DNA from 3 places in the Phreatobacter sp. GW821-FHT04C01 genome. Region 1 is predicted to be linked to each of the others. Evidence: predicted binding sites of a transcription regulator. Region 1 holds the regulator's gene; each other region holds the start of a gene.

What was found. Region 1 encodes PhoB, which activates phosphate uptake and scavenging genes when phosphate is short. Its sites were predicted from a motif close to TGTCATNNANCTGTCAT; they were not measured.
Region 2: the regulator PhoB is predicted to act here: its motif matches at 1,418-1,434, upstream of AC07WJ_RS28600 (toxic anion resistance protein).
Region 3: the regulator PhoB is predicted to act here: its motif matches at 1,359-1,375, upstream of AC07WJ_RS24985 (acetoacetate decarboxylase).

Annotation. Positions count from the first base shown of each region.
Region 1 covers NZ_JBWKTP010000002.1:326,506-329,779, forward strand. The annotation lists gene AC07WJ_RS08465 (ATP-binding protein) at 1-535, shown strand, start outside; gene phoU (phosphate signaling complex protein PhoU) at 701-1,408, shown strand; gene phoB (phosphate regulon transcriptional regulator PhoB) at 1,426-2,127, shown strand; gene AC07WJ_RS08480 (flavin-containing monooxygenase) at 2,232-3,274, opposite strand, start outside.
Region 2 covers NZ_JBWKTP010000009.1:219,717-222,990, forward strand. The annotation lists gene AC07WJ_RS28595 (aminopeptidase) at 67-1,323, shown strand; gene AC07WJ_RS28600 (toxic anion resistance protein) at 1,479-2,552, shown strand; gene AC07WJ_RS28605 (substrate-binding domain-containing protein) at 2,549-3,274, shown strand, end outside.
Region 3 covers NZ_JBWKTP010000007.1:205,806-209,079, forward strand. The annotation lists gene AC07WJ_RS24980 (acyl-CoA dehydrogenase family protein) at 1-1,067, opposite strand, end outside; gene AC07WJ_RS24985 (acetoacetate decarboxylase) at 1,463-2,200, shown strand; gene AC07WJ_RS24990 (acetoacetate decarboxylase) at 2,260-3,012, shown strand; gene AC07WJ_RS24995 (hypothetical protein) at 3,217-3,274, shown strand, end outside.

The sequences.
Region 1 (3,274 bases):
GGTCGATCTGGTGCCGCTGCTCGGCCAGGTGCGTGACAGCCTTGGTCCCTATGCCCAGACACTTGGCGTCAGTGTCGGCGTCGCGGCCGCCGAGCCGGCGCTGGTGGTGCTGGGCGACCAGGACGAGCTGTTCCGGCTGTTCGAGAACCTAGTGCAGAATGCCATCAAATATGGCTCGGAAGGCAAGACCGTGGAGATCACGCTCCGGCGCGAGCCGCGCGGCAAGCGTCGCGACGAGGCGGTGGTCGCGGTCCGCGACCACGGCCCGGGCATTCCGCCGGAACATCTGCCGCGCCTGACCGAACGCTTCTACCGCGTCGACGTGGCGTCAAGCCGCGAAAAGGGCGGTACCGGCCTCGGCCTGGCGCTGGTCAAGCATATCGTCAAGCGCCACCGCGGCCGCCTGGCGATCGAAAGCGAGGGGCGGGACGGGGCGACCTTCACGGTCCGGCTGGAAACCGCGGCGGCGGCCGAGCAGGCCGAGGCGCCGGCCGCCGGGGCACCGGCACGCAGCGGGTCGCCTGCGGCAGAATAGCCGAGTCGGCCGGCAAATGCTTGTCGGCGGTCCTGTCGCATCTCATCTAAGCAATTGAAGCCTTGCGTGATTCACCGTCATTGATGTGTCACGTCGCAAGCATAGAACCGTCGTCATATCAGGGTAGGGAAAAGCCCCCTTTTCCCTGCCCACCAGGAGACCCGCATGACCGAGCACATCGTCAGCGCATTCGAGAACGAGCTGAAAGGGTTGGCGCAACGCGTCGCCGAAATGGGCGGGCTGACCGAAAAGCAGATCGTCGGCGCCATCGACGCACTGATCCGCGGCGATGTCGCGCTGGCCTCGACGGTGCGCGCCGCGGACCCGACCATCGATGCGATGCAGCGCGAGATCGAGGAGGTCGGCATCCTGGTCATCGCCCGGCGCCAGCCGATGGCGATCGACCTGCGCGAGATCGTCGGCGCCTTGCGCATCGCGGCCGACCTGGAGCGGATCGCCGATCTCGCCAAGAACATCGCCAAGCGGGTCATCGCCATCAACGGCTCGATGCCGCTGCCCAAGGTGACCGGCGGCTTCGATGCTATGGCGCGCCTGGCGCTCGAGCGCATCAAGGAGGTGCTCGACGCCTTCGCGCAGCGCGACGTGGCTGCCGCCCTCGACGTCTGGAAGTCGGATGGCGACATCGACGCCCTCTACAATTCGCTGTTCCGCGAGCTCCTGACCTACATGCTCGAGGATCCGCGCAATATCGGCGCCTGCACGCATCTGCTGTTCTGCGCCAAGAACCTGGAGCGCATCGGCGATCACGCCACCAATATCGCCGAGACGATCTACTACGTGGTCAATGGCACGACGCTCGCCGAAGAGCGGCCGAAGCTCGACACCACATCGATCGTGACGACGGCCAGTTAATCGCGAAGGATAATCTCATGACCGCACGCATCATGGTGGTCGAGGACGAGGAACCGATCACCGTTCTCCTCCGCTACAATCTCGAAGCCGAAGGCTACCGCGTCGAAACGGTGATGCGCGGCGACGAGGCCGAGGTGCGGCTGCGTGAGGCGGTCCCCGATCTGATGCTGCTCGACTGGATGCTGCCGGGGCTGTCGGGCATCGAGCTTTGCCGGCGCATCCGGCTGCGCGCCGAAACCGAGCGGCTGCCGGTGATCATGCTCACCGCCCGCGGCGAGGAAGGCGAGCGGGTGCGTGGGCTCGCCACCGGCGCCGACGACTATGTGGTGAAGCCGTTCTCCGTCCCCGAGCTGCTGGCGCGAATCCGGGCGCTGCTGCGCCGGGCGAAGCCCGAGCACCTGTCGAGCCTCTTGAAGTCGGGCGATATCGAGCTCGATCGCGAGACGCGCCGGGTCCATCGCTCCGGCCGCGAGATCACGCTCGGGCCGACCGAGTTCCGGCTGCTCGAATTCCTGATGCAGTCGCCGGGCCGTGTCTATACCCGCGAGCAATTGCTCGACGGCGTCTGGGGCCGTGACGTCTATATCGACGAGCGCACGGTCGACGTTCATATCGGCCGCCTGCGCAAGGCGGTGAAGCGTGGGCGCGAGGCCGACCCGATCCGCACCGTGCGCGGTTCCGGTTATGCCTTCAACGAGCGTTTCGCCGGCGCGGCCTGAGGCTCTTGCCGGGCGGTCTTGGTCATCGCCCGGCCGCCCTTCCTTGCAGGATCATCCAAGCGCGTCGTTCAAACGATGCTGTGCTCGAACATCCTTGGCTCAAATCAGCTCAATTGTGCGATGAGCTTGCCGAGCACACGCTTGTAGTCGAGAAAATCGATGAAGATGCCGTGCGGCCCCGCATCCTTCGGTCGCGGCGCCGCGCAATGGCGGGCGATCTCCCGGCGGAAGGCGCTGGCCTTGTCGGGCGCGTCGCGACGGGCCGTCAGATAGGCCACAACCGCTCGCGCCTGCAGGTCGCGGCCGGGCCAGCCGATGCCGGCGCCTTCGATCATGCCGACGACGAACAGGTTGTTGTCGGCAGGCGGGAAAATGTTCAGATGCAGGTGCGGCGCCGGCGTCCGCCAGTTCAATTCAGCCGCGAGGGCCGCCTCGTCGAGAAACGGGAAGGTGATGCGGTAGCCGGTGGCCAGCAGTACGAGATCGACCTCGTCGGCCCGGCCATCTGTGAAGATGACGCGGTTGCCGTCGAGCTCCTCGATCGGCGGGCGGACCTGGATGTCGCCCTGGCCGAGATGCTGCAGCACCAGCGAATTGACCACCGGGGTGCGGTCATAGAGCCGGTGCATCGGGCGCGGCAGTCCGAAGTTTTCGGGCGCGCCGACGACGAAGCGCAGCACCGCCTCGTGCAGGATCGAGCGCAGCCGGCGCGGCAGCGCGAATTTCGCCTTGTGACTGGCTTCGTCGGCAGGCCTGCCGCGCAGGAATTTCGGGGTGAAGTGATTGCCCGAGCGGACCGACCACAACACTTTGGTGGCCCGGTGCACCGCGTCGACCGCGATATCGCAGCCGGTATTGCCCATGCCGACGATCAGCACCCGCTTGCCGTCGAAAATGGCGGCGTTCTTGTAGGTTTTCGAATGCATCAACTCGCCGGAAAAGCTGCCGGGGATCTGCGGCAGTTCCGGATCGGTCAGATGGCCGTTGGCGATCACCACGCCCTCGTAATCGCGGCTGCTCGCATCGTCGAAGGTCGCCTGCCAGCCATCCGCCCGGCGCGCCAGCCGGGTCACCGCCCGGTTGAAGCGGATCGACGGGTAGAGGCCGAAATGGCGGGCATAGCTCCTGAGATAGCCGAGCACCTGGG
Region 2 (3,274 bases), on a different contig from region 1:
TTCACAATGGCCGGCGCCGACGCTAAATGGCGCGGACGTTCCCCCATCCCGCAGGGCCGAATTCCCATGACCACGCAGCAGCGCACCCTTTCCGCATCGATCGACCCGGTGAAGCTCGACAGGCTGGCCGAGGTGGCCGTCAAGGTCGGCCTGCAATTGCAGCCGGGACAGGACCTGTTCCTGACCGCGCCGGTCGCGGCCCTGCCGCTGGTCAGGCGGATCGCCGACCATGCCTACAAGGCCGGCGCCGGCCTGGTCACGCCCATCCTGTCCGACGAGGAGATCACCCTGGCGCGCTACCGGTCCGGCACCGACGCGAGCTTCGACCGCGCGCCCGGCTGGCTTTACGAGGGCGCCGCCAAGGCCTTTGCGGGCAACACCGCCCGGCTCGCCATTGTCGGCGACAATCCCATGCTGCTGGCCGGCCAGGACCCGGCCAAGGTGGCGCGCGCCAACAAGGCCAATTCGCTCGCCTATCAGCCGGCGCTGGAAAAGATCGTCGGCTTCGACGTCAACTGGAACATCGTCGCCTATCCGGGCGCCGCCTGGGCCGGCCAGGTGTTCCCCGGCGAGGCGGAAGAGGTTGCCGTCGCCAGGCTGGCGGACGCGATCTTTTCGGCCTCGCGCGTCGACGTCGACGATCCCGTGGCGGCCTGGACCGCCCACAATGCCGGCCTGCGCCGCCGCACCCAATGGCTGAACGACCAGCGCTTCCATGCCCTGCATTTCACCGGCCCGGGCACCGACCTGACCGTCGGCCTCGCCGACGGCCACGCATGGCAGGGCGGCGCCTCGACCGCCAAGAACGGCGTCACCTGCAACCCCAACATCCCGACCGAAGAGGTTTTCACCACGCCGCATGCCCGGCGGGTCGACGGCCATGTCTCGAGCACCAAGCCCCTGTCCTACCAGGGCACGCTGATTGACGAGATCACCGTGCGCTTCGAGGCCGGCCGCATCGTCGAGGCCAGGGCGGCGCGCGGCGAAGAGGTGCTGAACAAGGTGCTGGACACCGACGAAGGCGCCCGCCGCCTCGGCGAGGTGGCGCTGGTGCCGCATTCCTCGCCGATCTCGAAGAGCGGGCTCCTGTTCTTCAACACGCTGTTCGACGAGAACGCCGCCTGCCACATCGCGCTCGGCCAGTGCTATTCGAAATGTTTCGTCGACGGCGCCAGCCTGAGCCCCGAGCAGATCGCCGCCCAGGGCGGCAACAAGAGCCTGATCCATATCGACTGGATGATTGGCTCGGGCGAGATCGATATCGACGGCGTCCATGCCGACGGCCGGCGCGTGCCGGTGTTCCGCAAGGGCGAGTGGGCCTGAGGCGGGCCTCGCTCAGGGCGCGACAAGAACCGCGCCGGCCACGTGCCGGCGCACAACCACCGATAGACGCCGCGGCACGGCGCCATCACGCAACTGTCATGAAGCCGTCGTAAATCTCTCGCGCGCCGTCGAGCCGTCGGCGAGGGAGAGCAGGCATGACCGAGATCACTGCGACGAAGGTGGACAACCTGCCGGTCGTCGTGGCCGACCCCGATCAGGTGGCTCAGATCAAGCGGACCATCGATCTCGGCGATCGCGCCCTGGTGGCGGGTTTCGGCGACAAGTCGCAGCGCGACGTCGTCGCCTTCGCCGACCGCGTGCTGAGCCAGACCCGCAACAAGGACATGGGCGACGCCGGCAAGCTGCTGCTCGACGTCATCGAAAAGGCGCGCGGCCTCGACCCCGCCGAGGTCCAGAAGGCCGGGTTCTTCGAGAAGCTGTTCTCCACGGCGGAAAGCCGCCTGCGCCGCTTCATCGGCCGGTTCGAGGACGTCGCCGGCCAGATCGAGGGCGTCAATATCGAACTCGACAAGCACAAGGACATCCTCAGGCGCGACATCTCGCTGCTGGATGACCTGCATGACGAGACCCGGCGCTCGATCCAGGTGCTCGAGGCCCATATCGCCGCCGGTGACGATTTCGCGCGCGAGTTCCGCAATGGCCGCCTGCCCGAGCTGAAGGCCATGGCCGACGGCCAGCGCGCCGGCGGCGACGGCCTGATGGCGGCGCAGGACTACCAGGACGCGCTGCAGGCGCTCGACCGGCTGGAAAAGCGCGTCTTCTATTTGCGCCAGGCGCGGCAGATCGGCATTCAGCAATTGCCGCAGATCCGTATCGTGCAGGCCGGCGACGAAACCCTGATCGAGAGCCTGCAGGCGACCACCCAGCTGACCATTCCCGTCTGGAAGCAGAAAATGGTGCTGCTGCTCGGGCTGACCCGCCAGTCGGCGGCGCTCGACCTGCAGAAGACCGTGACCGACGCCACCAACGAGATGATGCGCCAGGCCTCCGACATGATGCGCCACCAGGCCATCGAGATCGAAAAGCAGGCTCAGCGCGGCATCATCGACATCGCCACCCTGGAAAAGACCAATCGCGACCTGATCGAGACGGTCGCCGGCGTGCTGGCGGTGCAACGCGAAGGGCGCCAGAAGCGTGCCGAGGCCGAGACCCGCATGGCTGAGCTGACCAGCGAATTGAAGACCGCTCTGACGAGCCCCGCGGCGTGACCACCGGATCGGCGCGAACGGGCTCGACGACAATCGGACGGTGGACCGCACGCTTCTCCGCCGTCGCCGCCGCGACCCTGGCGCTCGGCCTCGGCCTGGCGTCCTGCTCCCGGCCGGGACCCGAGATCGCCATTCTCGCGGGTTCGGAGAACAAGGCGCTGGAGCCGCTGGTGCGGGAATTCTGTACCGCACGTGGTGCCCGGTGCAGCTTCACCTATCAGGGCTCGCTCGACATCGGTTTCGGCCTGCGCGCGACGGCGACCGCGCCTGCCGCCGACATCGTCTGGCCCGCCGCCTCGATCTGGATCGACCTGTTCGACGAGGGCCGCCGGGTCAAGCACCTCACCTCGATCTCGCAGAGCCCGGTGGTGCTCGGCATTCGCCGCGCGAAGGCCCAGGCGCTCGGCTGGACGACGCGCGACGTGACGACCGCCGATATCATCGCCGCGGTGGAACGCGGCGAGCTCAAATTCCTGATGTCCTCGGCGACCCAGTCCAATTCCGGCGCCGGCGCCTATCTCGCCATGCTGACGACGGCGGTCGGCCGGGGCGACGTGCTGACGGAAGCGGCGCTCGCCAGCGCCGATGTCAGGCGCAAGGCGCGGGCCCTGTTGCGCGGGGTCGAGCGCACCTCCGGATCGAGCGGCTGGCTCGGCGAGCTCTTCCTCGACCAGGACCAGCGCGGCGTCCACTACGACGCCATGTGGAACTACGAGGCCGTC
Region 3 (3,274 bases), on a different contig from region 1:
TCGAAGGCCAGGAGCCGCTTGAAATAGGCGCCGATGTCGAGCTCTTCGGTGACGCCCATGGCGCCATGAAGCTGGACCGCCTGTTCCGCGACGAACTGCGCGCATCGGCCGATCTTGGCCTTGGCCCCGGACGCCGCCCGGCTCCGCTCGCGTGGTGCGGCGGTCGCCGTCAGCGCCGCGTGCAAAGCCATCGACCGGGCCTCCTCGCAACGGATCGACATGTCGACGAGCCGATGGCGCACGACCTGGTTGGCGGCGAGCGGCTTGCCGAACTGCTGGCGCGTCCGGGCATAGTCGAGCGTCCGGTCGAGCACGGCCTGCATCATGCCGACGGCCTCGGCGCCGAGCGCTCCGAGGGCGCGATCGACCACGGCTTCGATCGCCGCGAGGCCGTCGCCATCGCCGAGGCGGGCCTCGGCTGGCAGATCGACGCCGGCGAGCGCGATCGTGCAGGCGCCGCCCCCGCCGAGCCGCGGATAGTCGCGCATGGTCAGGCCGGCCGCATCGGGCGGGACCAGGAACAGCGCCAGCGCAGGATCGCCGTCTTCGGCGATGCGCGCCGAGACGATGATCTGGCCGGCCGCGCGGCCGTCGAGCACGGCGACCTTGTGGCCATCGAGGCGCCAGCCCTCGGGCGTTCGTCGCGCCAGGGTGTCGACCGCGGCCAGGTCGAAACGCGCGGCGCGTTCCGAATGGGCGAAGGCGAGATGCAGCTTGCCTTCGGCGACCCGCGGCAGAATGGCTTGCTTTTGCCGCTCGCTCCCGCAGGAGGCGACCAGACCGGCACCGATGACGACCGTCGCCAGATAGGGTTCGCTGACCAGCCCGCGGCCAAAGGCCTCCATCAGAATGCCGGTCTCGACGGTACCGCCGCCGAGACCGCCATAGGCCGCATCGATCGGCAAGGCGAGCCAGCCCAGATCGGCGAAGCGCCGCCAGGTCTCGGCGCTGAAGCCGAGCGGCTCGGCGGCGTTGCGGCGCCTGAGATCCGCCGAATAGGTATCGGCGACGAAGCGCTCGACGCTGTCGCGCAGCAGGCGCTGTTCCTCGGTCGGGGTGATGTCCATCGCGCTAGCCGGCGGCGATCGGGCCGCGGGGCGGCCATCCGTTCGGCGCCCGTACGGCGCCTGCGCCCGATGCCGTGGGATCAACAAGGCCCATGACGGTTCTCCCCGGAGGTTCCGCATCGCGGATTATTGTTTGGACGGCGCTCGCTCGGCCGATTTTGCTGTCGCCATGCTCGTCTTGAAAGCTCATCGGCCGGCCAGCCAAGCTATTCGATCTTTCCCGGCGCGAGCTATCCGTCTTGTGACGGGGGCGATCGCGCCCCGCGCGACGCTCGCATGGTGGGAAAGGCCTGACATCCGCCTGTCGTGGCCGCCATCCTAGATCAGCGCGATCAGGTGTGTTCCGCGGGGACGGCCAAGCGTGCCGGCCCGAAATCAAGGTGCAAGGTGACCCGATGAAAGCCCAGGACGTCAGAGCAGCCGCATTCGCCATGCCCTTGCACAGGCCGTCTTACCCGCCCGGACCCTATCGCTTCGTCGACCGGGAATATCTGACGGTCTGCTATCCCTGCGATCCTGCCGCGCTCCGGCGTGTCGTGCCGAAGCCGCTCGAAGTGGCCGACGCCACGGTCCGCATCGAATTCGTCCGCATGCCCGACTCGACCGGCTTTGGCGCCTATAGCGGCGCGGCCCAGGTGATCCCGGTGACTTTCGGCGGCGAGACGGGCAGCTATATCCGCTTCATGTTCCTCGACACCCACCCGCCGATATCGGGCGGGCGTGAACTCTGGGGCTTTCCGCAGAAACTCGCCGGCCCGAAGCTGGCGGTCGAGCGCGACACGCTGGTCGGCACGCTCGATTTCGGTCGCATCCGGGTCGCCACCGGCACCATGGGCTACAAGCATCAGCGGGCCGATGCCGCGGCGACCGAAACGGGTTTCGTCGAGCCGACCTTCCTGCTGAAGATCATTCCCCATGTCGACGGCAGTCCGCGCATCTGCGAACTGGTCCGGGTCACCAAGAGCGGCGTGACCCTGAAGGGCGCCTGGACCGGTCCGGCGGCGCTGGAGCTGCATCCCCATGCGCTGGCGCCGCTTGGCGACCTGGCGATCGCCGGTCCCGTCACCGGGCTGCACATGATCGCCGACTACACGCTCGATCTCGGCAAGGTCGTTCACGACTATCTCGCCTGAGCCGCAGACCCGCTGCTTCACCTTATCCGCGCGCCGACGCCGCACCAAGGACCGTTTCGATGGAACCCGCCGACATCCTCAGCAAGGCCTATGCGATGCCCCTGGAAAATCCGTCTTTTCCGCCCGGGCCCTATCGCTTCGTCAACCGCGAATTCCTGATCATCACCTACCGGACGACACGCGAGGCGCTGGAGCGGGTGGTTCCCGAGCCGCTCGAGATCGTCGAGCCGATCGTCAAATACGAATTCATTCGCATGCCCGACTCCACCGGCTTCGGCGACTACACCGAATCCGGCCAGGTCATTCCGGTCCGGCTGCCGGACGGGCAGGGCGGTTTCCAGACCGGCGGCTACGTCCACGCCATGTTCCTGGACGACGATCCGCCGATCTCAGGCGGCCGCGAGCTCTGGGGTTTTCCGAAGAAGCTCGCCGCGCCGAGCCTGAAGGTCGAAGGCGACACCTTGGTCGGCACGCTCGATTTCGGGCCGGCGCGGATCGCCACCGGCACCATGGGCTACAAGCACCAGCGCATCCCCGATGAGAAGGCCCTGCACGCGCTGCAGGAACCGGGCTTCCTGCTCAAGATCATCCCGGATGTCGACGGCAGCCCGCGGGTTTGCGAACTGGTTCGCTATTACCTGCGCGACCTCGACCTCAAGGGCGCCTGGAGCGGCCCGGCGGCGCTGGAGCTCAGCCCGCACGCCCTGGCGCCGGTGGCCGACCTGCCGGTGCTGGAGATCCTGTCCGGCGTGCATCTCATCGCCGACCTGACGCTCGATCTCGGCGAAGTCGTGCATGACTATCTCGCCTGAGCCGGTCCGGAGCTGCGCGAGGTGACGGGCAAGCGGACAACCATGGGGGCGCCGTCGACGCCGGCGTGCCGACCGGGCAATCCCTGATGGCCAGCCATGGCCGGTTCGTGGAATGATGCCTTTCGCCGCCTGGGTCGTCGCGCTCCGGTCATGCGTGGTCATGCGCCGGCCGGTCCGCCAATGCCCTGGTCGAAAGGGAGGATCATGCAGAGGCGTCGGCGTGTGCTGCATCTCAGGATCTGGATCATGCTCGCCGGCCTGG